One region of the Pseudoalteromonas sp. SR45-1 genome, then DNA from elsewhere that is predicted to be linked to it. Evidence: predicted binding sites of a transcription regulator. Region 1 holds the regulator's gene; each other region holds the start of a gene.
What was found. Region 1 encodes sigma-54, which starts transcription at its own class of promoters, with help from an activator protein. Its sites were predicted from a motif close to GTTGGCACGNNNNTNGNNT; they were not measured.

Region 1 (8,349 bases):
GATTCAAATGTGACAATCAGTTGCTTATCTTTTTTACCTAAAATCTTTTCACGAATAGATTCAGCGAGTTGATGAACACTTAAATCAGTCGTATCTATCATAAAGTCGGCGCGAGTGGTTAATACATCAAGTAATTCTTTTTCTTTTTTGATGGCTAAATCAAGAGGCAACGAGTCTATTGATAGTGGGTGTAATCTGCGTGTTTCAGAAAAGCGTTTGATCAATGTCTGATCGTCACTATCTAAATAAAATAACGTAGGGTTTGCAAAGCCTGGTAAGTATTCAAGAATATCGTTAAATTCATCTTGTTCTTTAGGTATGTTGCGCACATCTATGCTAACAGCAATTTTATCGTAGCTATCAGACACACTGCGAACTAATGAAGGTAGTAGGTTTACTGGAATATTATCTACGCAATAATAACCTAAATCTTCTACAACGCGCAAAGCAACCGACTTTCCAGAACCAGAACGGCCGCTTATGATAATTAACTCCATTTAACACCCTTTATAAAACTATGATTGATCGACAATAACTTGGTAAAGCTCAGTATCAGATTTTGCACTGCGTAACTGTTTACAAAAATCTTTGTTGTTTAGTTTATCAGCAATGGTTGCTAGAGTCTTTAAGTGCTGCTGGTTATCGCCATCTGGTACGATGAGTGCGACAAAAATATCAACAGGGCGATTATCGATTGCATCAAAGTTTATTGGAGTTTCGCTAACGAGCACTAAAGCCAAAGGCTCTTCTGCACCGCTCATTCTTCCATGAGGAATAGCAATGCCACGTCCTATACCTGTACTACCTAATTTCTCTCTGCTCATTAAAGCATTAAGAATATCTTGTTGCGGTAAATACGGAAGTTTGTCGTGAGCAAGTTCGCTAATGAACTCTAAAATTCTTTTTTTGCTATTAAAAAGGACCGCAGCTTTGCTGCAGTCCTGGCATATAAGTGAACTTAATTTCATCATATTAGTGTCGAGCAAGCTTCTCTTTGTGTTTGATTACTTGGCGATCGAGCTTGTCGATCAACGAGTCAATAGCGGCATACATATCTTGATGTTCTGTAGAGGCAAATAGCTCAGCACCGCTTACGTGTATTGTGGCTTCTGCTTTTTGATTTAATTTTTCTACATCGAGAATGACATGAACATTATTAATATGATCAGAGTGTCTTTCAAGCTTCGCAAATTTAGTATTAATATAGTCTCTTAGTGAATCGGTTAATTCTACGTGACGACCAGTTAAGTTTAGTTGCATAAGCATTACCCTCTTAGTTTAGCGTCTTAAATCAGACTTTTACGCTGATTTGACGGTGGAATAGCAAGAGATTCGCGGTATTTTGCGATTGTACGTCTCGCTACTTTAATTCCTTGCTCAGCCAATATATCCGCTATTTTGCTATCACTCAATGGTTTTGCTGAGTTTTCTGCTGCGATTAATTTTCGGATAAGCGCACGTATTGCTGTAGATGAACATTCACCACCGTTTTCAGTACTTACATGGCTTGAGAAAAAATATTTAAGCTCAAATATACCACGGGGTGTATGCATGTACTTTTGAGTAGTTACGCGAGAAATTGTCGATTCGTGCATTTCTACCATTTCAGCAACATCATTTAAAACCATTGGTTTCATGGCTTCAGGGCCATGTTCAAAAAAGCCTTGTTGTTGCTTAACAATACAATTAGTAACTTTTAATAGCGTGTCGTTTCTACTTTCTAAGCTTTTAATAAACCATTTAGCTTCTTGTAAATGTGAGCGAATAAACTGGCTGTCGCCACTTGATTTTACAGTGCGAGACATTGCTGCGTATTGGCTATTAACACGAATTTTAGGCATGCTATCTGGGTTTAATTCGACAACCCAGCGGCCTTTAATTTTTTTAACTGACACATCAGGAATAACATACTCAGATTCTTCCCTTACAATAGTATCTGCAGGTTTTGGGTTGAGAGTATGTATTAGTGTCATTACTTCTTTAAGCTCTTCTTCTTTGAGCTTAGTTTTTTTCATTAATGTACGATAGTCGCGAGCTGCTAATAGATCAATATGCTCGGTTAAAATCATTTTCGTTTCATTAATATAAGGTGTTTCTTTATCAAATTGATTAAGCTGAATACACAAACACTCTTGTAAACTACGTGCAGCAATACCAACAGGATCAAACAGTTGGATGCGTTTTAATACCGCTTCAATTTCATCAAGTTCGACTTCGTTATCATCTTCGTTTTCTTGATTAAAGCTTTCTAAAATCTCTTCGCAGCTTAGTGTTAAAATACCTGAATCATCGACAGCTTCTACAATAGCAATAGCAATAGCTTCGTCTGTAGGGCTAAATGGCGTTAGTTGTAATTGCCACATTAAATACTCATGGAGCGTTTCAGTAGAGGCGCCTTGGTATATTGATTCGTCTTCAGGCATTGGACCTGATGAGGCTGCAGGAGCGGCACTCATGTACTCATCCCAACTGACATCCATAGCCATGTCGTCACTTAGCGTGTCTTTTGCAAGTGCTTCACCAGTATCTTGTTCGTATTCGCTCGGAGCATCATCAGCAGATGCGCTAACAGTTATGTCATCGGTATCAGCTTTTTGCTCGTTTTTACCAGCAGCGTCTTCGGAATAGTCTGCCTCTTCAACCTCTAATAGTGGATTACTGTCGAGAGCTTCTTGTATTTCTTGCTGGAGATCCAATGTACTGAGTTGCAACAAACGAATAGCTTGTTGCAACTGTGGAGTCATTGTAAGTTGCTGGCCCATGCGCAGCTGTAGTGATTGCCTCATGTATCTCTAACAATCCTTTTATGTTGTTATAATTAATACTAGCAGATGCTTAAAGACATGGCGTAAATGTTACAGCCTAAATTGCTCGCCTAAGTAAACATCGCGTACTGTTTTATCATTTAATACGTGTTCTGGAGTACCTGATGCAATCAGCTCCCCATGAGAAACAATGTAGGCTTTTTCACAAACATCAAGGGTCTCTCTTACGTTATGGTCGGTAATTAATACACCAATCCCACGATTTTTAAGATGTTCTATTATTTTCTTTATATCTAATACCGAAATAGGGTCAACACCGGCAAACGGTTCATCCAGTAATATAAATTTAGGATCTGCTGCCAGCGCTCGTGCTATTTCTACACGACGACGTTCTCCCCCCGATAATGCCATACCTTGGCTATCACGAATGTGTTGTATGCTAAATTCATCTAATAAGTTATTGAGCGTGTCTTCTCTGGCTTGTTTATTTAGTTCTTTGCGCGTTTCTAAAATGGCCATTAAGTTTTGATAAACAGTCAGCTTTCTAAAAATCGATGACTCTTGTGGTAAGTAGCCTATGCCTAATCTAGCACGACTATGCATAGGTAAAAGAGTAATATCGTTATCATCAATAGATATTTTACCTTTGTCGCTAGGAACAAGCCCTACAATCATATAAAAAGTCGTTGTTTTACCAGCACCGTTAGGGCCAAGTAAGCCAACTATACTGCCAGCTTGTACTTCAAGGCCGACGTTTTTTACAACTTCACGACCTTTATAGCTTTTTGCCAATAGTTCTGCTTTTAATGTGCTCATGGTTGACCTTTATCGCCTTTTTTACTTTTTTTAGTTTCGATCGGTACTAAAATTGTGTGAACGCGGTCAGTTGAGTTTTCATCTTTTTCGGCACTGATGAGCTGCTGCTCTATGTCGTAGGTAATGCTTTTAGCATTTATTTTTTGTCCGGCTTGCGATACTTGTGCATTACCAACAAGCGTTAAAAAACGCTTAGATACATCATAACGTACTTCGTCAGCACTGGCGCTCATAGTCGTGCCGTCTGATTGCTTTTCTTCAAAGTGCGCAGGGCTGCCTGTGGCAATTAATAATTGTTTATTATCACCAAGTTCATCACGTTTGTGTACTTCGAGGCGATCGGCTGTAATGCGGCGATTACCGTGAATAATCTCAACGTTTTTCTCAAAAATACCCACATTAGCTTTCAATTGACCTTCTTGCTTGTCGGCACTTATTGAAATTTGATTGGCAGCAGGTTGCGTGTTTTGCTCTGCAGCACTACTATTAAACGCTAGTATAAGTGTAGGAATGATAAGTGATTTTAATATTTTATTGGTCATAATATATGGTTCGCGTATGGTTAATTAGTTTTATCACTTCGGTTTTCAAGTCGGCTTCTAGGCCTTTACCGGTGATTTTTAAATTGGGTCCAGTGATAATGACGGGTTGCTCCGAACGCATTGTTAATAACTTTATATCAACCTGAATATTATCAGCATTGATTTTGTCTATCATGGCGTTATCGGTTAAATTTTTGGCAACCACATTACCTTCTAAAATTAATTGTTTATCTTCATATAATGTTGCTTCGTCTGCATTTATTTGCCACGTTTGTTGCTCGTTATATAAAGTAAAAATGGGTTTTTCAAAAAACGTGAAACCTAATTGCTGGTATAGCTCCATTTTAGCCGCAGTGACTTTGTGGCTAATTTTACCTTGCTCATCATAGGCTGTCTGTTTGAGCTCAATAGCTATGTAATCAGGCTTAGCAACAACTTCAGGCTCAGCCTGAGGCACAATATTTGTTTGTGTAAAATAAGGGTACCAAAGCCAAACCATACAGCTAATGAATAAAACGCTTAATATTATGCGCGCTGCATTCATGAACTAGTACCTTGTGTAGTCAATGCTTTACCATTTTCAAGCATGAGCAAATCGGTGAGTTCTCTCACAGCGCCAAAACCACCAGGCATTTGCGTTACATAATGTGACAAACGCTTAATAAGAGGGTGGGCATCATTTACTGCAACGGCAAAGCCTACTAACTCCATAACAGGCATGTCAGGACCGTCATCACCAATATAAGCAATTTGTTCATCGCTAAGGTTGAGTTTATCTTTTAATTCTTGATAGGCAATGAGCTTATTTTCTTGGCCTTGATAAATATGCTGTACGGTTAAGCTGCTCATACGTTGTTGTACTATCTGTGAATGACGACCAGTAATAACAGCTACTTCAAAGCCACTGTTTATAAGTGCTTTAATGCCAAAACCATCTTTTGTATTAAATGCTTTTAGCTCTTCACCTTGATTGCCAAGGTAAATACGGCCATCAGAAAATACACCATCAATATCGCATATAAGTAGTTTTACTTTTTTAGCGCGTGCTTTTGCATCATCGCTCAGCGGTTGATAGAGTTCTTCAAATTGCATTTATAACACTCCTGCTTTTAATAGGTCTTGCATATTTAATGCGCCAATAGGTTGGTTTTTCTCATTGACGACGATTAGGCCATTTATACGTTTACGTTCCATAATATTGAGCGCTTCAGCGGCTAAAATATCTTGCGTAGCTGTAGTGCATGACTTAGTCATAACAACATCTATTTGTGTTGTATGAATATCAATTCTTTGTTCTAAAATGCGACGTAAGTCACCATCGGTAAATAACCCTACGAGTTGCTGATTTTCATCAACAATGGCTGTCATACCTAATCCTTTAGCTGACATTTCTATTAGAGCATCTTTAACTGTTTGTGAAATATCAATAATAGGTGTATTTGCGCCGCTGTGCATAACATCTTTTAAAGTAAGTAATAAGCGCTTGCCTAAACTACCACCTGGGTGAGATAGCGCGAAGTCATCAGCTGTAAAGCCGCGAGCTTCTAATAATGCAACTGCCATGGCATCGCCCATCGCAAGCGTTGCAGTGGTACTTGATGTAGGGGCTAGACCCAATGAGCAAGCTTCTTTTTCTACTTTAATGCACACATGTACATTAGCAAGGGTTGCCATTGTTGATTGTGTATTGCCAGTCATCGCTATCATTTTGGCACCAAGTCGTTTTAAAACCGGAATGATATTTAAAACTTCGCTGGTTTCCCCTGAATTAGAAATAAGCATAACCACGTCATTTTTAGTGATCATACCTAAATCACCATGACTTGCTTCACCAGGGTGAACAAAAAACGCAGGGCTGCCAGTGCTTGCAAGGGTTGCCGCTATTTTATTGCCAATATGGCCTGATTTTCCCATGCCAATAACAATAATACGGCCTTCACAGTCGTACATTAATTGGCACGCGTTATGAAAATTTTCATCTACATATTGTGCAATATCACTAAGTGCTTGGCGCTCAACATCTAAAACGCGAAGGCCTTGTTCAATAAAGTTTAGCGTTGCCATCATTTACCCTACTTGACTAAAAATATACCCTTGGTAACCCAAAAACGCTATTAGCAATAAGCCGCCTTCTACCCTATTGATACGCTGGGTGCCTCTAAAGTTCAATGACATAATAATAAGAGCAAGTGTTGCACCAATCATAATTAATATATCTCGGCTTACTAACGATGGATCAATTGCTGAAGGATTAATAATACCTGCTAGAGGTAATACAGCTAAAATATTAAATATGTTTGAGCCAACAATATTACCTAGTGCTAAATCATCTTCATTTTTAAGTACACCTGCAACCGAGGCGGCAAGTTCAGGCAAGCTAGTACCAATGGCAATAATTGTTAAACCAATGACTAAGTCGCTTAAGCCGAAGTATTTAGCAATATCAACAGCTGAGCCGATTAAAAAATGAGAACTAACCGGCAAGAGTACCATGCCGACAATTAACCAAAATACCGCTTTTTTAGTAGGTACATCGTTTGGTACATCGTCGCAGGCTTCTGAGACAAATGGGTCATCTTGGTTTTTTGCACGCATAGATACAATGATTAACCCACCGATGAATACGATAAAGCCAACTAAAAGCGCAACACCTTCACTAAATGAAAAGTAGTTATCTGAGAACACATACCAAGTAGCTAAAGATACGAGCATCACTAATGGCATTTCACGTTTTAACGTACTAGATGAAACTGAAAGAGGGCGAAATAGAGCAGTGATACCTAACACAAGTAAAATGTTTGTAATATTAGAGCCAACAGCATTGCCAACGGCTGTGTCGGTTTTGTTAGCCAAAGCGGCAGAGGCTGAAACCATCATTTCAGGGGCTGAAGAGCCCATGGCTACAACGGTCAAACCAACAATAAGTGTAGGTACACCAAAGTTTTTAGCAAGAGCCGCAGCCCCATAAACAAACCTATCGGCACTCCAAACAAGAGCTGCAAAACCAAGAATTAAAATAACAAACGAGGTAACCATTGTGTTAAGCCAGTTATACAAAATACGGATGGCGCGAATAGTAACAAAAGCCAAGATGAAAGTATAAATAAAAGAGTAAGGTCAACTAGGTAACAATGTTGCTTTTAAACAGCTAATTTAAAAATTTAAGCCGGGGTTAAGCTGTTTTGAGCGAGTCTTATAATCCTTTTCATGGGTGTATTACAAAATCTTACGAATTGTTTTTTCCATCTTTGACAAAAAAGCTTTAAAATAGGGGCACTAGTGAACATTTTTATGGAGAGCGACTTGTCGCAATCAATAGTAGAAGTCAAGGATGTTAGCTTTTCGAGAGGCAATAGAACCATATATAAAAATATGAGTTTTAGCGTTCCTAAAGGTAAAATTACTGCGATTATGGGGCCAAGCGGAATTGGCAAAACCACTATGTTGCGTTTAATTGGTGGTCAGCTTAAACCAGATTCAGGTGATATTTTATTTGAAGGTGGCAGCATTCCTAAAATGTCTCGTAAAGAGTTATACGAAGCACGTACTAAAATGAGTATGCTTTTTCAAAGTGGTGCGTTGTTTACTGATATGTCGGTATTTGACAATATCGCGTTTCCTATAAGAGAGCACACAAAGCTAAGTGAAGACCTGATTCGATTAGTTGTGTTAATGAAACTGCAAGCGGTTGGACTACGTGGCGCTAAAGATTTAATGCCATCTGAGTTATCCGGCGGTATGGCAAGGCGTGCTGCACTTGCACGCGCTATAGCACTTGATCCAGAGCTAATCATGTACGATGAACCATTTGCAGGGCAAGATCCTATTTCGATGGGCGTATTGGTTAAGCTAATTAAGTCGCTCAACGAAGTATTAGGTTTATCGTCTTTAATCGTGACGCACGATGTAACAGAGGTAATGAGTATTGCCGAACACGTTATAATTATCGCCGATCAAGGGGTAATTGGTTCTGGTACTCCAGATGAAATGCGTAATCATGAATCTCCTTTAGTTCAACAGTTTTTAAAAGGCTTGTCGGATGGTCCTGTACCATTTCATTTTCCGGCTCAGGCTTATGCAGACGAACTACTTGGAGAAAAAGCATAATGTTGGATTTATTTCAAAAGCTAGGACATAAAACGCTAGGACGCTTTGCGGCCCTTGGTCGTTCTGCTTATATGCTGTTTAGTGCATTAGCGCATGTTCCTAATTTTAAAAAAGGCACA
Region 2 (8,349 bases), on a different contig from region 1:
AAATTCTATATCTAAAATATCAAATAAAGCCGCACCTAAATTTAGAATTCCCCAAAAAATAAGTACAAACAGCCAGCATTCTCCAAATATTATAAAATTACGCCAAGAGAGCTTAAATAAACGACTGTAACTAACATTTTCTGAGCTACCAAATTGTTGTATGTACATAAGGCCTTTAAAGCCAGCTATTAAACTAGTAAAAATAAAAACTGACATTAAAGTGTTATTACTTACGTACTCTTGAGGCTCTTGCTGAAAGCCAACATACGCCCCCAATAAAGATAACAACAAGGAAAAAGGAAGGATTAAAAGCAACGACGTTTTTATATTATTTTTATTAACGGTCATTAGCATTAATAAAGGAAAGCTCATAGAAAATGTAATAAGTGAGACTAACAATGTAGGGCTTGTTGCTGGCCACACATTATTTTCTATACTGCTATACAAAAGGGTAAGAGCAATAGCCTGTAATACGGCAAGTATAATTATAAAAGATTTTGGTAACTGACTATCCATATCTGTTCTCAACAATAGGTTTTAGTCAGTTTGCGTTATTCGTTCCTATTTTACAATTGCTTTACATTTTCAAATAAAATGCTTTGCATAGGGCTATATAATCAGCGGTGTAGGTATTATCTAAGTTTCTAATACACAGAATTGACGTTTCTAAATCGCTTTTTACGTAGCTAAATGCCATTAAACTGCGGCTAATATCTTTATTGGGCGTGGCTTTTACTTGGCAATGAGTATTTAAATAAAGCCCATTTTGAGTAGCAAGCTCAATAAATAATGCACCTTCAACGCTTGGGAGTATTAAGCTAAAGCGAGAGCGGCTATGGCTTAAACGTTTAAACGCATTTATTAACTCTTCAAAACTTAAGCCGTCGGTATGGCGTGCGGTATTACGCGCAGCATTATCGCCTTTTAAACTGTGATTAAAATACGGTGGATTAGAGATAACAACATCAAACTTAACTTCGCTACTAAAGCTTTGAATAGTTTGGTGCTTAATACTTATTGTTGGCCACGGACTATTAGCTACATTTTGTAATGCTTGGGTATAGGCGCTTTTGTCAATTTCTACCGCAGTTATATCAAGCTCATTACTGCGCTGCTTACACATTAATGCTAGTAAGCCGGTGCCAGTGCCTATATCAAGTAATGACTTTGCACCGCTTAAATTAGCCCATGCGCCAAGCAAAATGCCATCGGTAGAAACTTTCATTGCACAGTGGTCGTGTTCAACTTTAAATTGTTTAAATACAAAACCAGACATTTTTTCACCTTTTCATTCACCAAGCGCAGCATAGCGCGTATAATCAGGGTAATTGTCCCTTATTTTAGACACTCTATGCAATTTTCTGAATTTGATCTTGATAACAAGCTACTCGATGCCATTAATAAAATGGGCTACGAGACGCCAACCAGCATTCAACAACAAGCTATTCCTGAAGCACTACAGGGGCGCGATATTTTAGCATCTGCGCCTACTGGTACAGGTAAAACAGCGGCATTTTTAATTCCGGCTATTCAGTACTTACTGGATTTCCCACGTCGTGATCCTGGTTTTGCGCGCGTCCTCGTTATGACCCCGACTCGTGAGTTGGCTTATCAAATTCATGAACAATGTGAACTGCTAGCTAAACGCACACACCTAAAAATTGGTGTAGTAACAGGCGGTATTAACTACGGCACGCATAAAGAAATTTTTGAAAAAAATAACGATATTTTAATCGCCACACCAGGTCGATTAATGGAATACCTAGAAACCGAAAACTTTCATGCTGAACACGTAGAAATGCTTATTATTGATGAAGCAGATCGCATGTTAGATATGGGTTTCAAAAAAGAAATGAGCCGTATTTGTGACGAAGCTAAAAATCGTCGCCAATGTTTTTTATTCTCAGCAACACTCGAAGGTGACAGCGTAGAAAGGTTTGCTGAAAAAACATTAAACGACCCAGCTCTATTAGAAGCTGAATCGTCACGTAAAGAAAAAGCTAAAATTCACCAGTGGGTACATTTAGCCGATGACTATCATCATAAACTAGAGCTTTTAGTAAATACCTTAAATGGTCCAGACGTGACTAAAGCAATTGTGTTTGTTAAAACCCGTGAGCGTTTAGAAACACTGATTGGCGAGCTAACCAATAACGGCGTTAAAGCAGCTTGGTTACGCGGCGAAATGCCACAAGACAAACGTATGAAAGCCATGGAAAACTTCCACAGTGGCAAAACACGTATCTTAATTGCTACCGACGTAGCTGCACGTGGTATTGACGTATCTGACATTAGCCACGTTATTAACTTTGATATGCCGCGCACTGCCGACGTATACGTACACCGTATTGGTCGTACTGGCCGTGCTGGTAAAAAAGGGATTGCAATATCATTAGTTGAAGCACACGACATTGGTATTTTGTATAAAGTAGAGCGCTACGTTGAACAAAAACTAAAACGCCGTGTAATTAAAGGTGTTGAGCCACAGCATAAAGAAGCTAAGCCGCCGGCTAAAAAGCGTAAAGATCCAGTAAAAATGAAAGCCAAGAAAAAGGCCAAGGTTAAAAAGAAAAAGTAACCTAACATATTTTTATTCTAAGCCGACTTTTGTCGGCTTTTTTAATGCAAGCCTTACAGGCTCTGCTGTTTGTACCTGTTACATATGTAACCCAAGCATGTAACTCATACTCATTTAAATGTAATTTTTGCCCACCTGAATTCCCACTTAATAAAATTCCCTTATATTTCATGGCGTTAATATTGGCACCGAAATTGTAACTACAAAGATAACCTAGCCGATGGAATTTCCATATTGTGGCTGCACTATTCACCGTAATGTAAGGATTAAGTTATGAACCGCTTCAAGTTAACTATCGCTTTAGTATCATTTTGTTGTTTATTTTTATTAGCTTGCGCTACAAAAGTAAGTGCAGCAACCAATATGGCCGTAGTAAGCAGTGTAGCCACTCAACCTAACTTACAACAAGCTATCACCAACACCCTACGAACTAATCCTAACCTAGCGTTAAGTGATATTCGCGTGCAGGTAAAAAATGGTGAAGTAGATTTATACGGTGAAGCACAAACTGGTTTTCAGCGCGCACTAGCTCAAAAGTTTTTAGAAAATATGGATGGGGTTAAAATCATTCGTAACAAAATTAGCGTTATTTAATACGCACCACAAAAACCTATTTGTATAACTAATTCATAAGCGCGGCTTGTTACTCCAACACAAGCTGCGCTTTTTTATATTCAGTTTAAGGCAAGTTTTGCTGCTGTAAAAAAGATAAAATAAAGCCTAAGCAATACGATTATTCCTCCCCTTAAAACGATAGCTCACACTTATACTTAAGAAGATAGATTTAGAATTGACGCTAGCGTGTTTGTCTTTGCTCTTTTAACCCTTAAGTTAACCCAATTGATACTGAAAAAGCTTACACAGATTCTTAAGCCGACCTAACGGGCTTAAAAAGGATGATTTAGTTATTGAAATAGATGAGGGCGTTATTTCAGAGTGTGCAGCAAAGGCAGTAAAAAAATCGTTGGGTAAACACTACTTTTACTTGTTAATACTCCCATGACCAAACGCAACTAATTAGAATTGATATTCAATAAACACAAAACTAGGTATTTAAACTTTTAGCTAATAATCCGTTTATAAAAAAAGCGCAATTTTACTCTGTAAAAATGCGCTGCTGGTAAGTAACTATTTCCCAATGCTTTTGCCTAATGAGTTTTAACTAAATTACTCACTTTGGCTAGAGTCAGCACCGTCGCTACTGTCTTTATTGGATGACTGCTGGCTTATTTTATCGCTTATCATGGCATCGAGTTTCTCACCGCCTTTAATACCAAAATCTAAAGTACGAATTGGGAAAGGAATACTAATATCAGCTTCGTCTAATGCTTGCTTAACGGCAACAACACCTTTGTGGCGTACCGTCATAAAGTCAGGCTCGCCTGGGTATTTAATCCAAAACCACACCAGTAAGTTAATGCTGCTGTCGCCAAAACCTTCAGCGTATACAGCGGTTTCGTCTTTACGTATTACAAAGTCAAATTCGTTAATCTTATCGACTATAACGTCTTTTGCTTTTTCTATGTCGTCGCCATACGAAATACCTACGGGTACTTCTATACGTCTTATACCTAGCGTGGTGTAATTTTTTAGTACATTTCTAAATAAGACTTTGTTTGGTACAAGTATTAGTTGCCCGTAAAAGCTCTCTATTAGCGTGTTACGTAGGTTTATAGAATGCACCGAACCAAACACATCATCGGTTTCTATTACATCACCTGTTTTAAATGGCTTACGTACACCCATTGCTATACCTGCAATTAGGTTTTCGGTCATGTCTTGAAACGCAAAACCAATGGCTAAACCCACAATACCCGCACCAGCAAGTAGCGAAGTAACAGTGCCTTTTAAGCCAACAAAATCGAGCGCTATAAATAAACCTATGCACAACACAATAACTTTAAATATTGACGCCATTAAGTCGGCAATTTGCGTTGAATCGAGAGAGCGGCGCAACACGTTTTTCATCAGCTTGCCAGCAAAGCGCGCCAATATTGAAAATACTATGGCAATTACAATTGCCACTATAAAATTAGGGATATGGCTGATAACAACATCAAACCACCCTCCGAGCTTTTCCTCTATTAGTTTTTCGGCTTCGCCAACTGACGGAATACTGATCATTTTGTTTGCACCTATTTAATTAATAATCTCATTAATATTAGATATAGTTGCAAATATAACGCCAGTATCAAAAAAGCCATGCAATGCATGGCTTTTCAATTGTTTATTTAAGCTTATGACCTAATTTTGTTCGTCGCGCATAAATACCGGCTCAAGCTCTTTAACTGTTGCCTCAGGGCTAAAGTAATAACCCGCCACAGTAAACTCTTTAAGCTGACTTAATTGCGTTACTTTATTTTCGATAATGTAGCGCGCCATCATGCCGCGTGCTTTTTTAGCGTAAAAGCTAATTACCTTATATTGACCGTTTTTACAGTCTTTAAAGTGTGGGGTAATAATTTGTGCATTTAATGCTTTTTTATCTAGCGCTTTAAAGTACTCGTTTGAAGCAAGGTTAACTAAGTATTGCGCGTCTTGTGCTTTTAATACGTCGTTTAGTTTGTTCGCTATTACGCTGCCCCAAAACTCGTATAAGTTTTTGCCACGCGAGTTTTCAAGCTTGGTGCCCATTTCAAGACGGTAAGCTTGCATTAAATCAAGTGGTTTTAATAAGCCGTATAAACCCGAGAGAATACGCAAATGGTTTTGTGCGTAATCAAGCTCGCTAGCTTTAAGCGTGCTTGCATCTAAACCGCCGTATACATCGCCATTAAAGGCAAGCACTGCTTGTTTAGCATTACTTTGTGTAAACGGCTGTGCCCACTCACTAAAGCGTGCTGCGTTAAGCCCAGATAGCTTATCGCTAATTTTCATTAAACTGCCAATTTGCGCTGGTGTTAGTTCACGGCATACTTTCATGAGCTCTTCGCTGTGCTCTAGTAATTCAGGCTGAGTGAACTTGTCTGTTGCGGGTGGCGTTTCGTAATCAAGATTTTTTGCAGGTGAAATAACAGTGATCATAGTTAGCTATTGACTTGTAATTTATTTAGTGTCAATTTCAACATTAAATGAAACGAAAAGCACGTTTTGTTTAAATAAATCCTCTCTTAATAACCCATGCATTGCCGTTTTTCTATTGATAAGGACATAAGACCTATCAAGCATTGTCACACTGTTGCAGTATGGATTGTATATATTAAGAGTGATTAGATTTTTCTTTTAACTTGCTTGGAATGAGGAAAGCAAATGACTTCAGCTCTACAAAGGCTAAAACAACATTCATCTATCGTAGCCGACACTGGTGATATTGAAGCTATTAAAAAGCATCAACCAGAAGATGCAACTACAAACCCGTCGCTTTTATTAAAAGCGAGCGAGATTGAAGCATATAAGCCTTACCTAGATAAAGCTTGGAGCTATGCAAAAGAAACCGAGCAAGAGCCAGCTAAACAGCTTGAACTAGCATGTGATTACTTTGCCGTGTTACTTGGTAAAGAAATTAGTGAGATTGTACCTGGTTATATTTCTACTGAAGTAGATGCACGCCTTTCGTTTAATACGCAAGCGACTATTGATAAAGCACATACCCTACTTAGCCTTTACGAAAAAGAAGGTGTAAGCAAAGATAAAATTTTAATCAAAGTAGCGTCTACGTGGGAAGGCATTAAAGCCGCTGAGCAGCTAGAAAAAGAAGGTACTAAATGTAACCTTACTTTACTATTTAGCGATGCCCAAGCTCGCGCATGTGCCGATGCAAACGTATTTCTAATTTCGCCATTTGTTGGTCGTATTTTAGATTGGCATGTTGCTAACGGTATGGAAAAACCAACCGATCCGCTACAAGATCCAGGTGTTCAGTCTGTACGCAGCATTTTTGAATTTTACAAACGCCATGATTACAAAACAGTTGTGATGGGTGCAAGTTTCCGTAATACAGGCGAAATTATTGCTCTTACTGGTTGCGACAAGCTAACTATTAGCCCTAATCTTTTAGAAGATTTAGGTAACCTTGAAGGCGCACAGGAATACTTGCTAGAAACAGATATTCCTAAAGAGCCAAAACCAGAGCCACTTACAGAAGCGCAGTTCCGTTGGTTACATAACCAAGATGCTATGGCTACTGAAAAACTAGCTGAAGGTATTCGCTCTTTTGCTGATGCACAAGAACAACTAGAAGCGCGTTTTAAAGCAATGTAATTTGCTATAATCGTGTTTTAGAAAACGTCGCAATAGCGGCGTTTTTTTATGCCTAAAATAGGCTACTTCTCTATTTAACCTTCATATAATCTTCGTATAAACCTTCATCAATTAATCACACTTATGTAACATAACTGTCACTTTTTTATTCTATTTTAACTAGGCCTGTGGTATAGGTATTCTTGAGGTCAATAAAATCAATAGGAGAAGTTCATGGATAGCCTAAACGATATATTAGAGATATTAGAAGGACCAGATACAACAAGAAAAACCTCTCAGAAAAATAAAAAAAGAAAATGGCGTGAAATAGAAGCAATAAAAGACAAACAGCGCCTACGTAAAGAACTACAAGAACTAGACTACTTTACAGACAGTATTGCAATTGATGAGCTCGATTTTTAATTCAATACGCCCCAACTAAACAAAAAGGCTTCCAGAATCTGGAAGCCTTTTTTAATGGTTTAAACAATTTGAGTTCTTTAGAATAAATTAGATTTGCCAGTTAATTGGCTTATTTTTTTTGGCTTGCAATAACTCATTCGTTTGTGAGAAATGCTTACAACCAAAAAAGCCTCTATGCGCCGAAAGCGGCGATGGGTGCGGCCCTTTTAAAATATGATGGCGAGCGCTATCTATGTCTTTACCTTTTTTTTGTGCATGTGCCCCCCATAAAATAAATACCACACCTTCGCAGTGCTTATTAATATGGGCAATTACATTATCGGTAAATAGCTCCCATCCTAAATGCTTATGTGAATGCGCTTGCCCTTGCTCAACGGTCAATACTGTATTGAGTAAAAACACGCCCTGATCTGCCCAGCTTTGCAGGTAACCATGCTCAGGAATAATAAACCCGCTGATATCGACAGCTAACTCTTTGTACATATTTTTAAGCGACGGTGGCAGTTTTTTTACATCAGGCAATACCGAAAAACACAAGCCATGCGCTTGCCCTTCCCCGTGGTATGGGTCTTGTCCTAAAATTACGACGCGGATGTCATTAAGTGCGGTGGCATCAAAAGCACTAAATACTTGAGCTTCAGGCGGGTAAACAGCAACACCTTCATTGCGGCGATTAGCCACATACTCTAACGTTTGCTGTATGTAAGGTTGCTGTAATTCACTTTCTAAAAATGTAGCCCAATTGCTCATTGCGTACTCTTAATCTGTTTACGTGATGCGTCTATTTTAACACACATATCCGCGAGTCCATCTAGCATGCGCGGGGTAAAACGATGTAATAAATCGGCATTTACGCTAATAAATTGATCATTTTTAACTGCTGGTACTTCTGGCCACTTTTGCCAATTAACAACCGGCTGTGGTGTTTTTGATTTTTCATCAGGGATAATAATAACTTGTGGCTTAGTAACAATAACATTTTCGATACTAATTTGCGGGTAATCTGTAACGCTCTGTGCAAATACATTGCTTACATGGCATGTTTCAATCAGCTGATTTATCCATGTGTTTTTACCTACCGTCATCATAGGCTCAGCCCATAACTGATAAAATCCGGTAATATTTTTTTTATCTTGCTGGCTTTTAATAATCGCGTTTAGTTTTTGTGT
Region 3 (8,349 bases), on a different contig from region 1:
CCGCTCACTTAATGCTTTACCAAAAACCTGCTCTGCTTTACCAAAAGTATAAATATCAGCATGGTCAAAAAAATTAATACCGCCTTCAATGGCGTTATCTATACACTCATGAGCTTGCTTAACATGTGCATCAGTGATTGCATCTTTATTCCAACCGCCGCCCAGACCCATACATCCAAATACAAGTTTACTAACATGAGGCAAGTGCTTTGCTAAAGGTGTGTGAAGCATGATAACTATCCTTAAAATGTTGAAGAGCTGTTACTGTAAACAAAAAGCACTAAACAAGAAACCATTAAGAGGCGAAGAAATTAAGAACAAAAAAAAGCGCAGTAAACTGCGCTTAATGGTTAATCTATTTTAAATTACATTTTTAGCCAACAAGTGCTAATAAAATACCCGCAGCAACTGCACTACCAAGTACACCGGCTACGTTGGGTCCCATTGCATGCATAAGTAAAAAGTTATGTGGGTTACTTTCAAGGCCAACTTTATTAACTACTCGTGCCGCCATTGGCACAGCCGATACACCTGCCGCCCCAATTAATGGATTTATAGGCGTTTTAGATATTCGGTTAAGTCCTTTTGCCATAAATACGCCAGATGCCGTACCAATTGCAAAAGCCAGTGCGCCAAGCACTAAAATACCAATCGTCTCAACAGTTAAAAACTTATCTGCAGCAAGCTTTGAACCAACAGCTAAGCCTAAAAATATAGTTGTAACATTGATGATTTCGTTTTGAGCACTGTTACTTAATCTATCAACAACACCCGACTCTCGCATTAAGTTACCTAAACAAAACATACCTACCAGCGGTATAGCAGCCGGTAAAAACATAGCCGTTAAACTAAGCACCATAAGTGGAAAAATAATCTTTTCCTTTTTAGATACTTTGCGAAGCTCTGGCATTTTTATTTTACGTTCTTCTGGGGTTGTTAGTGCACGCATAATTGGCGGCTGAATAATTGGCACAAGTGCCATATATGAATACGCAGCTACTGCTATTGCGCCTAGTAAATCAGGTGCCAGTTTTGATGCTAAAAATATTGCTGTTGGCCCATCGGCACCACCTATAATGGCAATAGCCGATGCGTCCTGTAGAGTAAATTCAAAACCTGGCACATAGTTAAGTAATATAGCGCCAAACAATGTAGCAAAAATACCAAACTGTGCAGCCGCACCTAATAACAACATACGTGGGTTTGCAATAAGTGCGCTAAAGTCGGTCAGCGCCCCTACTCCCATAAATATCAACAGCGGAAAAATCCCCGTATCAATACCCACATAATAAACGTAGTACAAAAGCCCACCTGGGTCTGACAAACCTGCCACTGGTACATTTGTTAAAATTGCACCAAAACCAATAGGTAGTAATAATAGTGGTTCAAAGCCTTTAGCTATCGCTAAAAACAGTAATAAACACCCTACCGCAATCATTATTAACGATGGGATTGTAAAGTTAGCAATGCCTGTCGCATTCCAGAGGTTTAAAATACCTTCCATCCTCTATTTACTCCTAAGCTAATGCAATCATAGCGTCGCCGGTAGTTACAGCATCGCCTTCACTAACTAACACTTCAGCAATTGTTCCGGTATGCGTAGCGCGTATTTCAGTTTCCATTTTCATGGCTTCCATAATAATCACTACATCGCCTTCGTTAACAACTTGCCCAGCTTTTACTTTAATCTTAAAAATATTACCGGCTAGAGGCGCGTTAAGTGTTTCACCTGATGCAACCGAAGCAGATTGAGGAATGTGCTCAGAGTCTTTTAATGTTACTTCCTTAAGTTCACCACCTTGCGCTACGACTACGTCATAAACTTTACCATCTACTTTTACGCTGTATTGCTCAGCCTTCACTTTGTTATTATTTGAAACTGATTTAGAAGGTGCTTTACTGCTTTTATCTTCAACAGAAGGTACTGGCTCAAATGCATCTGGGTTGTTGCGGTTTTTAATAAACTTCAAACCAACTTGTGGGAATAATGCATAAGTTAATACGTCATCAATTTGATCATCAGCAAGTGTTAAACCTTGCTCTTGTGCTTCTTTTAATAACTCAGCTTCAAGCGTTGCAAGCTCAGGTGCAATGTTATCAGCAGGGCGACAAGTAATAACTTCCGCTCCATCAAGCACGCGCTCTTGTAGCTCTTTATTCATTGGTGCTGGTGTTAAGCCATATTCACCTTTTAATACGCCAGCAGTTTCTTTAGTAATGGTTTTATAACGCTCACCCGTTAGCACATTAAGTACCGCTTGAGTGCCAACAATTTGCGACGTTGGTGTTACTAAAGGTAAAAAGCCAAGATCTTCACGTACACGTGGGATCTCAAGTAAAACCTCATTAAGCTTATCGGCTGCGCCTTGCTCTTTAAGTTGGTTTTCCATGTTTGTAAGCATGCCACCAGGTACTTGAGCTAATAAAATGCGCCCATCAACCCCTTTTAAGCTACCTTCAAATGCCGCATATTTTTTACGTACATCTCTAAAGTAAGCAGCAATTTCTTCTAGGTGGTTTAAATCAAGCCCAGTATCACGCTCAGTCCCTTCAACTATCGATACAATAGTTTCAGTTGCAGAATGTCCATAAGTCATACTCATTGATGAAATAGCGGTATCGAGCATATCAATACCAGCATCAATTGCTTTTTGGTAAGTAGCAGTACTTAAACCTGTTGTAGCGTGGCACTGCATAGCAATTGGAATAGATACAGTTTCTTTAAGTGCTTTAATTAGTTTTTCAGCATCGTACGGCTTTAATAAACCCGCCATATCTTTAATACAAATTGAGTGACAACCCATATCTTCAAGCTGCTTTGCAAGAGTTAGCCACATATCAAGTGTATGAACTGGGCTAACTGTGTACGAAATAGTACCTTGAGCGTGAGCGCCTACTTTTACAGCCGCTTTAATAGCTGTTTCTAGATTGCGAACATCGTTCATTGCATCAAATATACGAAATACGTCAACGCCATTTTTATGTGCACGTTCTACAAATTTTTCAACTACGTCATCAGCGTAATGGCGGTAACCTAATAAGTTTTGACCGCGTAATAGCATCTGCTGTTTAGTATTAGGCATCGCTTTTTTAAGTGCACGAATACGCTCCCAAGGATCTTCGCCTAAATAACGAATACACGAGTCAAATGTAGCACCGCCCCACGATTCAATAGACCAATAACCCGCATCGTCTAATTTGCTAGCAATCGGTAGCATATCGTCTAGGCGCATACGCGTTGCTAATAATGATTGGTGAGCATCGCGTAATACCAATTCTGTTAATTTTAATTTAGCCATGTGTTTGCCCCTTATTTATTATTTGATTTGTACTGAGCAATGGCAGCACTAATAGCAGCGATGTGCTCATTAGGCACACCTTGAGATGTAAAAGATGGTGATTTAACTGGTGTCGCCACGTCAGGTTCGCTAAAGCGCGTCACCAAATTAGACATAAGCGTTACTGCACCAATTAATATCGACAGAAATACAAACACCCCAACCATGCCAGTAAGCATTAAGTTACCAGCAGTTGTGAGTAGAGCACCTATATCCATTTTTCTCCCCTTGAAACCCATATCGAAAATAAAAAATCGATTTAATTAAATATTTATTCACTGGATAATAACAAAACTAATCGCTTTGTCTACATCTTGTAAATTGGTAAAACCAATTAAACAATAAATAACATAACACTCAATTAATTTACATGCCATAACTCAGCAATCACGCGCTCTACAATACATACAAGAAATAACGACTATAGCTAATAGTTATATGGAAGTTGTTAATTAACTATCAAGCTAAGTAAAAATAAACACTAATTCTTAATATAAAATGCAAAGCCACACACCAATTGTTAATTGGTCTTACCAAAATAAGTTTATTTAGTGAACATTTAGCAGTTATTTGCAACAGTGTGAATAACTTACATAACAAAGCGTAAAAGTTACTAACCAACTAATAACTAGAATAACAGCAAAAACCCATAACCAATTGATATTTATGCCAAATAAATTTTGGCATATAACTGGCATTAGTTATTATGAGCAAATTTGATAACCAAGGAGAAAACAATGTTACGCTGGACAATTACATTTTTAGTTATTGCTTTAATCGCTGCAGTGTTAGGTTTTGGTGGCATCGCAGGTGCCGCAGCTGGTATAGCAAAAATTATATTTTTTATCTTTTTAGTACTTTTAGTGATTTCATTAGTTTCAGGTGCACTACGTGGTAAATCACCCAGGTAGATAAAGCATTCATCTAACAAACACTAAAATTTAATTAATACTTACAAGGAATTACACTATGAACTCTACAACTTTAAAAGCAGCACTAATCGCAGTATTTGCAGGTTTTTTCATGATGGGTTGTGAAGACAACCATGCAGAAGATGCTGGCGAACGTATCGACGAAGCAGTAACTGATGTGCAAAACTCTGTTGAAGATGCATGTGAAAATGTTAAAGAAGGCGTGAACGCTGAAGAAACTAACTGTTAATTCTTCTTGTACCGCTAAAAAAACGGCTTTCGAGCCGTTTTTTTGTGCCAGTAATAAAATCACTGACTATAAAGCTGCTCATTTAGCAATTAGCTTGTTAAAATAAAAAAAACGATATTTAAAGCAAGGCAAAATGGCATTCACAACCACCTACACATTAGATAAACCCTACTTTTACGAGTGTTTTGATGAGTCACTCCCTTATAGTAAGCGTGCAAAACCTAAATACTTTTTACTTGTGTTGTTAGTTGCGCTTGGTTTATTTGGCATTTATGTTTTAGACGATCATTACTTAGGATCGTTTATGATCATGTTAGCGGTACTCGAATGCGTCGCTTTTTACTATCGCAGACCATGGTGGGTAACCAGACAAATGCTCAGCAGAGCATCAGGCTCTGAGGTAACACTTACCTTTGATGAAGAAGGTATTAAATCTTCTAATCATTACAAAAGCTATCAATTAGAATGGCAAAATATAAGCGAAGTAATAGACACCCAGCAAGGTATTATTATTAAAAATAAAAGTGGTATGCAGTACATATCAAAACAAATACTTAATCCTGAAACACTCGCTTTTATAAACAAAAAAGCCACTCAGTGAGTGGCTTTTAGTCTAGTTGAGTTAATTACTCAACTACGTATACGTGTTGATTAAGCATTGCCCGGATTAGGGTTCGACTTTTCAGCTTGTATGCGCATGTAAATCTCTTCACGATGCACTGATACGTCTTTTGGTGCATTAACACCGATTCGAACTTGATTTCCTTTAACACCTAGAACAGTAACTGTTACTTCGTCACCAATCATTAGGGTTTCACCTACTCTACGAGTTAGTATTAGCATTCTCTTGCTCCCATGTTCCAATAAAAATTATAAGATTCCGCTTAAACATACTAATGAAAATTAGACTGAAAAGTAAGTAAAAACTCGCAATCTATCCATTTTCTGTTAAAAATGCCTTGTGTAATGCACGAACAGCCAACTCTAAGTACTTTTCATCTATTAAAACTGAAATTTTAATCTCTGAAGTCGAGACTAAAACCACATTAATATTTTCCTGCGCTAATGCATCAAAAAATAAACTAGCGACACCAGAATGTGATTTCATACCCATGCCAACAGCAGAAACTTTAGCTACTGCTTGCAATCCGCTTATATTTTGAGCACCGAGCTGAGCTTGATCTTCACTCAATAATTCAAGTGCTTGCAGATAATCATTCGAGTGCACAGTAAAAGCATAGTCTATTTTTTCAAAGTTATGATTAACTTGATTAATCATATCTATTTCGATGCCATTTTCGGCAAAAAGTTTCAATATTTTTGAAAGATATTGCGTGCCCGTTGGCACACCTTGTACCTTAATTAAACATTCGTCACGATTAAACGCAATCCCCGATACAACCTTGCTTGGCATATCGTTCTCCTCAAAACTTATTAATGTACCTTCATCGGGATTAAAGCTCGAAAGCACCCTAAGTGGCACATTATGTTTTCCTGCGGCTTCTACTGAGCGAATATGCAAAACTTTCGCCCCTAAACTTGCCAGTTCTAGCATTTCTGCAAAGGTAACTTGGCTCATTCTGCGCGCGTTAGGTTCAACACGAGGATCTGTAGTATATACGCCGTCAACGTCTGTATAGATCTGGCATTCGTCAGCTTTTATAGCCGCAGCTATTTCCACAGCCGATGTATCGGTGCCGCCGCGCCCAAGCGTTGTAATGTTGCCCTCAACATCACGCCCCTGAAACCCAGCAATAATAGCAATACGATTATGCTCAAGCTCATGCTTTAAACGCGTAGCAGCAACCTCTGCAATACGAGCTTTACCAAACATGTTATCGGTTAAAATATTGACTTGATCGGCTAATAGGCTCACAGCAGAGTGGCCACGTTTTATAATAGCCATAGCAAGTAGTGATACAGAAACCTGCTCTCCGGTGCTAATAAGTACATCTAGTTCACGGCTACTCGGACGAGTATCGATTTTTTTGGCGAGATTAATTAAGCGGTTGGTTTCTCCCGACATAGCCGAGAGCACCACAACCACTTGATGTCCTTGTTGTCTGGTTTTTACAACAAGGTCGGCGACCGCTTCAATTCGCTCTATTGAGCCGACCGAAGTGCCACCGAATTTTTGAACAATAAGCGCCACTTAGGCTTAAGTACGCTCAGTTAACCAAGCTGTAACGCTATCTAGTGCAGCAGCAAGGTTTTGTGGCTCACTACCACCGGCTTGTGCCATATCTGGACGGCCGCCACCTTTACCACCTACTTGGCCTGCCATGTGGTTAACTAACTCACCGGCTTTTACTTTGCCTGTTAAGTCTTTAGTTACACCAGCAATTAGGCTTACTTTGTCGCCACTGGCAACACCCAGTGCAATAACACCTGAGCCAATTTTGTTTTTAAGGTCATCAACCATACCGCGCAGTGCTTTAGATTCAGTACCTTCAACATTTGCTACAAGTAGCTTAATGCCGTTAATTTCAACAATCGAATCAAGTAAAGATGCACCCGCTGCACTTGCTAACTTATCGTTAAGTTGCGCAATTTGCTTTTCAAGACCTTTAGACTTTTCAAGTAACGCGGTTACTTTTTCAAGTACCGATGCGCTATCGCCTTTAACTAAAGCAGCTACATCATGTAATTGTTGCTCTTGCTCGCTAACATAAGCAACTGCATCAGCACCAGTTACCGCTTCAATACGGCGAACGCCTGCTGCAATACCGCTTTCAGATACTATTTTGAATAAACCAATATCGCCTGCGCGCTCAACGTGAGTACCACCACAAAGCTCAATAGAGTAGTCGCCAATAGTAACTACGCGTACTTCGTCATCGTACTTTTCGCCAAACAACGCCATAGCACCTTTCGCTTTAGCATCATCAATAGCCATAAGCTCAGTATTGAGTGCAAAGTTACGACGAATTTCGTCATTAACTACACGCTCAATTTCACGTAGCTCATCTTTAGTAACCGCTTCAAAGTGCGAAAAGTCAAAACGTAAACGATCAGGCTGAACAAGTGAGCCTTTTTGGCCTACATGGTCGCCTAATAATTGACGTAGTGCTTCGTGTAAAATATGTGTAGCTGTGTGGTTTTTCTTAATGCTATCGCGGCGTGCATCATCAATAGTCGCATCCACTTTATCGTTAACACCAATGCGGCCTTGCACAGTACCGTGGTGAGCAAAAGCATTACCAAGTTTAGTGGTATTAGTAACATTAAATTCGCCACCAGCAACTGCAATAGTACCCGTGTCGCCCGTTTGGCCGCCTGATTCAGCGTAAAACGGTGTGCGGTCTAATACTACAATACCTTGTTGACCATCTTCTAATAACTGAACAGCTTCGCCACCAGCAAAAATTTCTACCACTGTCGCGCTATGGTGTGTGCTGTCGTAGCCTTTAAACTCAGTAAGCTTTTCTGATTTTAATTGCTCGTTGTAATCAGCACCAAACTTACCCGCTTGTTGCGCTGTTTTACGTTGTACAGCCATGCATTCTTCAAAGCCCTGATGATCAATCGTCATCTGGCGCTCACGCGCAACATCGGCCGTTAAATCAGCTGGAAAACCATACGTATCGTAAAGTTTAAATACTAAGTCGCCCGGTATAATATCGCCTTTAAGGTCACTTAAGCTTTCTTCTAAAATAGCTAAGCCACGTTCAAGTGTTTTACCAAACTGTTCTTCTTCAATGCGTAATACTTTTTCGATAATTTCTTGTTGCTTAGCAAGCTCTGGGTACGCTTGACCCATTTGCTCAATTAGCGCAGCAACTAATTTATAGAAAAACGAACCTTGTGCACCTAGCTTATTACCGTGGCGCACAGCACGACGAATAATACG
Region 4 (8,349 bases), on a different contig from region 1:
TCAAATTAATGCCAATATTGTTACCTCAGGCGAAAAAGCAGTTATTGAGCAAAGTGTTACAAAACCAATTACGCAGCTTTCAATGAACGACGTACAACGCGATTTGGCATGGCAAAACGGGATGCTTATTTTTAATGGAGAAGAGCTAAGCGATGCTTTAAATGAAGTAAGCCGCTATACAGCCACACGTTTTGAGCTTTCATCAGCTGAGCTTGCCAGTATTAAAGTGGCTGGAGTATTTAAAGCCGGTGACGTTGAAGGTTTACTAGAAAGTTTACAAACTAACTTTTCGATTGATCATGAGCGTTTAGGTGAGCATGTAGTAACGCTAAAACACCATACAGAATCATAAGTAGACGTTATGCAAATCAAACTAATGTTAGGTAAAGTTACATCAATAAAGATTGAACGTAAAAAAAACATTAAAAAAAAGAAACAAACCCATAGAGGATTTTTGTTTGTCAGCTGTTTATATAAGTTGCGCAGTAACCAAACGCATTTATTGAGTGGATTTAGTGTGCTTGCACCGGCTATTTTTAGTTTAAGTGTACAAGCAGCAACACAAACCACTGGGCAAATGGTGCAATTTGATATAAAAGCGCAGCGAGCAGACAAAGCCTTAATTGAATATGCTAAACAAACAGAGCAAACCGTGGTGTTTTCTTATGAGTTGGCAAAGCAGTATGACGCAAATTCAGTTTATGGATTTTACACTCAGCTAGATGCTCTAGAGGCATTATTAGGTGGGACTGAGCTCGATGCGGTTGTTGATCAAAATGGTTTACTGAGTATAAAACTCAAACAAATCAACAGGAATGATAACAACATGATGAAGCTTTCAGCGGTCAGTGCAGCAGTATTACCAGCTTTACTTGCAGTAAATTCGCAAGGTGTAAACGCAGCAGAAGAAGTCGCTCAAGAAAAAATTGAAAAAATTGCTATTGTCGGTAGCCGTGTAGCAGGACGTTCAGTTGAAGATTTACCCGTTCCAGTAGATATCCTAAGTGCAGAAGCGCTTGAAAATACGGGCCAAACAGAAGTTGGTCGTATGCTACAGTCTATCGCCCCTTCATTTAACTTTTCAAGCTCTGCAATTAGTGACGGTACTGATGCTTTAAGACCTGCGACACTTCGCGGTTTAGGTCCCGATCAAACATTGGTGTTAATTAACGGCAAACGTCGTCATCAAGCAAGTATTATTCATATTAATGGCTCTGTTGGGCGTGGTACCGCAGGTACTGACATGAATGCAATTCCAGCTTCTGCAATTAAACGCATTGAAGTATTACGTGATGGCGCTGCTGCTCAGTATGGTTCTGATGCCATTGCTGGTGTTATTAATATTGTGCTCAAAGATGGTAGCGAAGGTGGCAAAGCGGCTATTAACTACGGTCAATATTCTGAAGGCGATGGCGAAACCATTAACCTTGATTTTAATAAAGGCTTTGCGCTAGGTGATGACGGTTATTTAAATACAACTATCAATTACCGTGACCGTGCACCGACTAACCGTGCCGGTTTACATGGCTCTTGTCAGTTTTATGGTTGTACAGAACTAAGTGACGGCACTTTACTTGCTGGTGATCCGCGTGAGCTGACAGCCGATCGTGATACCTTTAGAATTGGTGATGCTGACTCTCAGCAGTTTGGTTTAACAATTAATACCGGTTACGAGTTAGGTGATGGCGAGCTTTACGGCTTTATTACTTACTCAACACGTGAAAATGAGTCGGCTGCATTTTTCCGTCATAATGCAAATGCAGGTGGTAACCCAGTACTACAAGATAACGATGCGACGATTCCGCTAGGTTTCTTACCAAAAATCAACACAACTATCGATGATATCTCGTACAACTTTGGTTATAAAACTGAATTTGATAACGATGCAAGCCTTGATTTATCTTACACCTATGGCGAGAACAGTATTGATTACACTACAAGTGACACTATCAATGCCTCATACGCTAACTTTTTACGTTATGACCAAGGTTTAAGTGCAGCTGATATTCGTACAACTATTCCACGTGAAGCGTACGCTTACGGCATGGAATTATCATTGCAAACAATCAATATTGATTTTACACAAAACTTTGATGATTATTCGTTAGCAATGGGTGCTGAAATACGTACTGATGAATACCGTATTTTAGAAGGTAATGAATATGCGTACCGCGATTACGACACATTAAATGGTGTAAGTATTTACAGCGGTTTAAGTGGCGGTGTTGGCTCTGAAGATGCATCGGGTGGTTCACAAGGTTTTGGTGGTTCATCACCTGCGTCTTCAGTGGATGAGTCACGTGATGTAATTTCATTTTACGTAGATGCAGAATCTTATGTAATTGAAGATGTGATTTTATCTGGTGCACTTCGCTACGATAACTACAAAGGTTTTGGCGATACAGTAAACTTTAAACTTGCTGGTAACTGGTCTATTACCGACGATATTTCATTACGTGGTGCATTAAGCTCAGGATTTAGAGCGCCTTCAATGCAGCAGCTTTACTTTAATAACGTAAGCACACAATTTGTTGTTGATACTAATGGGAATTTAGTTGCAGAAGAAGTTGGTACATTTAGAAATGATTCAACACTTGCGCAAAGTTTAGGTATTCCAAAACTTAAAGAAGAAAAATCACAAAACCGTAGTTTAGGTATTGTGTATAACGTTACCGATAATATTAATGTAACCGTTGATTACTACTCGATTGATATTGACGACCGTATTGTAATTAGTGATCGCTTAGGTAAAGGGTTATCTACAAGCCTTGATGCAGCACTAAATAGTGCAGGTGCTGGCGTAGGGCAGTTTTTCTTAAATGGTGCTGATACAGAAACACGTGGTGTTGATTTTGTAGCAACGTGGAACACTGAAGGTTTAGGCGGCACGCTTGATTTTACACTTGCAGCTAACTTTACCAAAACAGATGTTGTATCGTTGTTCTCTCCTGCTGGCTCAAGCCTTGAGACAGTAAAAGTAGAAGATATATTCTCAGCTGAAGACATCTCTATTATAGAAGAGTGGCAACCAGAGGACCGTATTAACTTAAGTGCGCTTTATCAACGTGATGATTGGACTGTTAACCTCTCACTTAATCGTTTTGGTGAATACACAGTAGAAGATGGTGGGCGTCAAACGTATGGCGCAGAAATTTTAACTGACGTTAAAGTTAACTACTTCGTTACTGAAGACTTATCAGTAAATATTGGTGCAAATAACTTGTTCGATGTTTACCCAGATAAAAATGAAATAGGTAACTCTCGCTCAGGTACTATTGTAGATGCTAATGGTAATACCGTAATTAGCAGCTCAGGTGTGTTTGACTACTCACGTCGTTCGGCTCCGTTTGGTTTTAACGGTGCTTACTACTACGTAGGTGCAGAATACCGTTTTTAATTAATAACCTCCCTTTTGTTATTTAACTCAAAGGGCCGTAAGGCCCTTTTTTTGGTTTTAGCTTGGGCTGATTTTATTTAGAAATCAAACTTATTGGATAATCATCGTATTGCTTAATATTATTCATGACATTCATTAAAGTATTATGTGTACTGTTTTCGTCTGCGGTTATAAGTACCGAACTTATTTCATATTCAGCCGCGAACATAGCTAAATTAGTCGCAACTTGCTCTAAATCAATTAACCTCTCAGAAAAATATACTCCGTTACTTTCATCAATTTTAAATAAAGCATTTTTAACAGGCTTATCTATTTGAGGGCTGTCGAGTGGTCGGTTTAATTCAATAGCCACAGGTTTTACAAAAGATGTAGTTACAATAAAGAAAATTAGTAATATGAACACTATGTCTAACATCGGGGTCATATCTACATCAGCATTATTTTGTAGTTTGGTTAGTTTTTTCATATTGGACCTTATTTTTAATTAAATGCTGCGGCGCCACAGCAAGGTTTTAGGTACCTATTAACAAAATTAGCACAGCAAAAATAAAGCGTGGTTAAATAAATATTCTAATAACATTAAATATTTGTACTAATTATGTATTTAAATTGTGGCGAAATAAGGTGGTGTTTATACCGATCTGCTTAAAAATGGGTCTATTTAGCATCGTTATAATGTAATTCAATTTGTTAAATTGCTTAAAAAACTATGTAGGTTGGTATTAGAGGTAATAAAAAACCCAGCTCGAGGCTGGGTTCTAGTTATGCGCTATGTAAGCTTAATGCTTTTGCATACGGCTCATTTCTGCATGGCAGCTTTGCATTGTTAATAATGTTTTAGCCAGTGCAGCTTCGCAGTCAGCTGGTTGCGGTTTATCCATTGCTGCTTTAATTTCTTCAAGGGTTTTATCTTCTACCTCTTCAAGCTCTTTTACATACGTGCTGTCGTTGTGTGAGGTGAAAGTAGTCAATAGAGCTGTGTACGCACGTCGTGCTTCAACTGCGAAAGATGAGCCATCTTCGCGTTCGCCTTTTTCATTAATTGCATATGGCTGCAAGCGCTCAACACTCACTTTTCGGGCATCTATCATACGCTGAAAAAGTGCACCAATAGCAGGGTCTTCAACTTTTTCCTGTGCTTTTTGATAAAAATCGATGCCGCTGTTCATAACTTGAATGATGTCAGTAATATGATTTACTTCTGATCCTTGATGGGTGTTCATAATGACCTCTTTAATTAAATGAATGTATAGTTCAATTAAATAAAAGCAATGTATGTTCCACGTTTTAATAGTTATGTAGTTATTTGATTTTATTGGTTTAATTTTGTTTCAGTAGGATGCTAAGTTAACAGGCAAAAAATTAACCTAGCAATTTTTACATTATATTGTGTAATAAAGTTATTTTAGCTCTTCAGCTACTTCAGCTACTTTTTGACGTAACCAAATGTGACTCGCATCGCGATGTAACAGTGGACTCCAAATCATATCAAGCTCAAAAGGAGGAATTGGAAATGGTGGCTCTAAAATTTTAAGCCCCGGATCATCTAAATATATATTTGCGGCTTTTGAAGGAAGGGTCGCAATCAAATTTTTCTCTTTAGCTAAATGAATAGCTACATGGTAGTTACGCGTAAAAGTGGCAATATTACGATGCTTACCAAAGTGAGCAAGTGCTTCGTCAACCCAGCCAAGTTTTTGCACATCTTTAGGGTCCATGCCTACACCTACACCAAAACCTGTTTTGCTTACCCATATATGGCGCGCTTTTAAATAGCTGTCGAGACTAAAGTTTTCAATTATAGGATTATCGGCTTTTACTAAGCAGCAAAAACTATCTTTCCAAATACGTTTATGATGAAAAGACTGAGGTAAGTTTTCAAAACGGTTGATTGCCATATCTACTTTACCGTTTTCTACATCATGAAAGGTGACATCACTTGGTGTGAGTATATCTAAAGTAGTATCGGGGGCTTCTTCGTGCAATTTACTTAAAAGCTTTGGTGCTAATGTACTTGCAGCGTAATCACTGGCCATTATTCTAAACACACGCTTACTTTGGCTTGCCTCAAATTCTCGATTAGGAGCTAGAGTTTCTTCAAGGGTCATTAAAATGCCACGAATAACGGGTTGTAACTCCAAAGCACGCTCGGTAGGCACCATACCATCGCTGGTACGAACTAAAATAGGGTCGTTAAATAAGTTACGAAGACGTTTAAGGCCATTACTCATTGCAGGTTGCGTTATACTCAATTGATTAGCAGCGCGTGTTACGTTGCATTCTCGAAGCAATGTATCGAGGTAAACGAGTAAATTTAAATCTATTTTACTTATATTCATTGTGTGTGTCCTTTAGCGCTTACCAGTGGTGAATAAAGCGCTGTGCTGTCGGGTATGGGTAAATATGACTTACCTGACCATTTTTTATATTTTGTTGTGCCTGCTTCCAAAAGCTAACATCTATAAGCTCTGGGTGAGTGCTGAGTAAAAACTTTTTATACATAGGGTTTGGCATTACAAATGTACAAAGTTGCTCAGGAAATACGTCCTGTGGTGCAACAGAGTAACTTTGTTCATCCATTAAATAGTCGTCATAGCTCTTTGCTTTTGGTAATGCTCTAAAGTTCATATCGGTTAGATATTGAACTTCATCGTAATCGTAAAAAATAATACGTTTGTGCTTACTTACACCAAAGTTTTTTAAGAGCATATCACCAGGGAATATATTAACAGCAATCATTTCTTTTAGGGCTTGCCCATATTCTTCAATCGCGTCGGCGACACTTTCTTCATCAGCATTTTCTAAAAACAAGTTAAGAGGTGTCATGCGCCGTTCAATATACAAATGCTTGATGATCAACCAATCGCCCTCAATTATCATTGATGAGCCAATTGTTTTATGTAATTGCGCAAGTAAATTACTATCAAAACGCGCTAAAGGAAATACGACGTTAGAATACTCTATGGTATCGGCCATTCTGCCAACGCGATCATGGTTTTTTACCAGTTGATAGCGTTTTAATACGGTATCACGGCCAAAGGGTTTACTCTCACCAAATTTGTCTTTTATTACTTTAAAAACATAGCCAAATGAGGGGAGGGTAAATACCATCATCACCATACCGGGAGTCCCCGGTGCAATTGTAAACTCATCACTAGAGTGAGATAAGTGATTTAAAAACTCTCGGTAAAACTCAGTTTTCCCCTGTTTATGAAAACCCACTGCATTATAGAGCTCAGCAAGTGTTTTGTTTGGCATAAGTTGATTTAAAAACCGAACAAGTGCTGAAGGTGCGTGTGTCTCTACCATAAAATAAGCGCGGGCAAAGCCAAAAATAACACGCATTTGAGATGACTTAGTTAAAAGTGCATCTAAATATAATCCGTTATCTTCATCGTGTAATACAGCGATTATAAAGGGCTGAACCCCACTTTTTGAAACAACACGACCAACAATATAGGCTGCTTTATTACGATAAAAAGGCGTGTGTAAGATATCAAAGCGCATTTGCCAAGGTTGGTGATGTGTATCGGGGGCTTGTTTATAAAAAGCTTTAACAAGGAGGCGGATATCACGCTCTAAATTTACAAATGGGGCTTTAAAATCAAAATGATTAATAATGCGTTTTATTGTTGGTTTGAGGCCATCAACTACAGGAAAGTAAGTTCTATATTCTGCTTCTACAGGCACTGAAGGAGCATCTTTTAAGGTTGCTTCTACAAATATAAAGTCATTATGAAAATAGCGCCTATGGTACAGCCGGCAAAATACAGAGTTATAAAAAGTTTCGGCGAGCTCTGCTTGGGGATGAAAACATAAAAAATGCTGGTATATCTTTTTAACTTCAAGCCATAGGCTTTCATCGAGTTGTTCGGTTGGGGTTTCTTTTTTTAGCGCTTGCGTGGTTTCGTTAACACGATCATCATAATAGCTGATACGCAAACGGCTGATATCATTAATTGCTTGCCAATCTTTTTTTGCAAAGGCAAGAGGGGCTTTGGCTGTTGTTTTTTGAAATAACTGATAGTGCCTTTTAAAACCCGTTAAAATTAATTCAGCAATATGGCGAGGTTGCATTTGCACTCCTTAAAAGTCCCTAGAGTTTATACTCTATTGTGTTAAGGGTATGTTATTTTAAGTTTAAAACCAAGATAAATGTTACTTACTAACTAAGAGTAACTTATTGGAATTGAGCTATCTTTTTTTCGAGAATTTTAATTTGTTTAGTCACAGCCGATACGTTTTTCTTATATGTTTTATTAATTATTTTTAGTTTTTTAGTAATGTCTTTAGTAATACGCTTTTTATCATCAATGGCTAAGATATGATTTAACCGCTCTTGTTGTTTGTATTCAGCACGCTCTTTATTACGATCAAGTATTGTTAGTTTATGGTTATTACTGCGAAGCTCTGCCTGTAAGCCAGATAGAAGCCTTTCACGCTCAAGTTCGTTTAGTTGTTTAGTGTAGTCAACCTTAGGACCAGAATACTGATTACCCGTTGTGTTAACTTTATAAGTCGTTGCTTCGTCGTCACAGGGGAGTTGAGAAAAGACAGTGCCTTTTTCTGTTACACATTTGTAGTAAGTGGTATCGCTAAAGCTAAAAAAACTGATAAGTAAAAAGCTAGAATGGAGAATATAACGAGAAGTTTTAAACATACATGTCATCCTTGGTTTTTATATCTAACAACAATATAAAACTATAACCTAGCTTGGTGGTATATCAAGCTAGGTTAGGATAACTGTTATTGGGTAAAGGTTTTGAGCTTTTTAATACTCTGTACTAAAAATGGTATATCTAAACCTTGTTCAATAGAAAAACCTTCAGCGGCGGAAATGTTTTTAAAGTTACCATCTGAATCTATTAAGGTAATCCTATCTTTTTTATAGGCTATAACAACACCCTGAGAGTAGTTCACGCCCATATCGTCTTTTTTCTTGTATAGATTAA

Region 2: a site for sigma-54 is predicted at 2,760-2,778, ahead of H5089_RS06655 (BON domain-containing protein). Genes of this name have one in related genera too.
Region 3: a site for sigma-54 is predicted at 4,018-4,036, ahead of H5089_RS06865 (DUF1328 domain-containing protein). Genes of this name have one in related genera too.
Region 4: a site for sigma-54 is predicted at 4,664-4,682, ahead of H5089_RS19410 (PA2169 family four-helix-bundle protein). Genes of this name have one in related genera too.

What each region holds. Positions count from the first base shown of each region.
Region 1 covers NZ_JACJDR010000002.1:65,960-74,308, forward strand. Annotated here, with positions in the region: gene rapZ (RNase adapter RapZ) at 1-497, opposite strand, end outside; gene ptsN (PTS IIA-like nitrogen regulatory protein PtsN) at 516-968, opposite strand; gene hpf (ribosome hibernation promoting factor) at 973-1,260, opposite strand; gene H5089_RS02705 (RNA polymerase factor sigma-54) at 1,287-2,786, opposite strand; gene lptB (LPS export ABC transporter ATP-binding protein) at 2,856-3,581, opposite strand; gene lptA (lipopolysaccharide transport periplasmic protein LptA) at 3,578-4,123, opposite strand; gene lptC (LPS export ABC transporter periplasmic protein LptC) at 4,113-4,667, opposite strand; gene kdsC (3-deoxy-manno-octulosonate-8-phosphatase KdsC) at 4,664-5,215, opposite strand; gene H5089_RS02730 (KpsF/GutQ family sugar-phosphate isomerase) at 5,216-6,187, opposite strand; gene H5089_RS02735 (calcium/sodium antiporter) at 6,191-7,159, opposite strand; gene H5089_RS02740 (ATP-binding cassette domain-containing protein) at 7,415-8,230, shown strand; gene mlaE (lipid asymmetry maintenance ABC transporter permease subunit MlaE) at 8,230-8,349, shown strand, end outside.
Region 2 covers NZ_JACJDR010000005.1:20,104-28,452, reverse strand. Annotated here, with positions in the region: gene H5089_RS06670 (DUF4153 domain-containing protein) at 1-516, opposite strand, end outside; gene H5089_RS06665 (tRNA1(Val) (adenine(37)-N6)-methyltransferase) at 578-1,276, opposite strand; gene srmB (ATP-dependent RNA helicase SrmB) at 1,352-2,578, shown strand; gene H5089_RS06655 (BON domain-containing protein) at 2,852-3,172, shown strand; gene H5089_RS06650 (mechanosensitive ion channel family protein) at 3,746-4,702, opposite strand; gene yaaA (peroxide stress protein YaaA) at 4,823-5,602, opposite strand; gene tal (transaldolase) at 5,828-6,778, shown strand; gene H5089_RS06635 (DUF3545 family protein) at 6,992-7,180, shown strand; gene ung (uracil-DNA glycosylase) at 7,268-7,930, opposite strand; gene H5089_RS06625 (cobalamin-binding protein) at 7,927-8,349, opposite strand, start outside.
Region 3 covers NZ_JACJDR010000005.1:60,689-69,037, reverse strand. Annotated here, with positions in the region: gene H5089_RS06885 (aldo/keto reductase family oxidoreductase) at 1-231, opposite strand, end outside; gene H5089_RS06880 (sodium ion-translocating decarboxylase subunit beta) at 374-1,504, opposite strand; gene oadA (sodium-extruding oxaloacetate decarboxylase subunit alpha) at 1,518-3,299, opposite strand; gene H5089_RS06870 (OadG family protein) at 3,311-3,556, opposite strand; gene H5089_RS06865 (DUF1328 domain-containing protein) at 4,076-4,249, shown strand; gene H5089_RS06860 (hypothetical protein) at 4,308-4,499, shown strand; gene H5089_RS06855 (YcxB family protein) at 4,633-5,100, shown strand; gene csrA (carbon storage regulator CsrA) at 5,151-5,342, opposite strand; gene H5089_RS06845 (aspartate kinase) at 5,434-6,651, opposite strand; gene alaS (alanine--tRNA ligase) at 6,658-8,349, opposite strand, start outside.
Region 4 covers NZ_JACJDR010000026.1:33,014-41,362, forward strand. Annotated here, with positions in the region: gene H5089_RS19395 (FecR family protein) at 1-352, shown strand, start outside; gene H5089_RS19400 (TonB-dependent siderophore receptor) at 362-3,397, shown strand; gene H5089_RS19405 (biopolymer transporter ExbD) at 3,471-3,863, opposite strand; gene H5089_RS19410 (PA2169 family four-helix-bundle protein) at 4,177-4,620, opposite strand; gene H5089_RS19415 (LysR family transcriptional regulator) at 4,798-5,736, opposite strand; gene aceK (bifunctional isocitrate dehydrogenase kinase/phosphatase) at 5,756-7,474, opposite strand; gene H5089_RS19425 (DUF4124 domain-containing protein) at 7,578-8,057, opposite strand; gene H5089_RS19430 (DUF3413 domain-containing protein) at 8,144-8,349, opposite strand, start outside.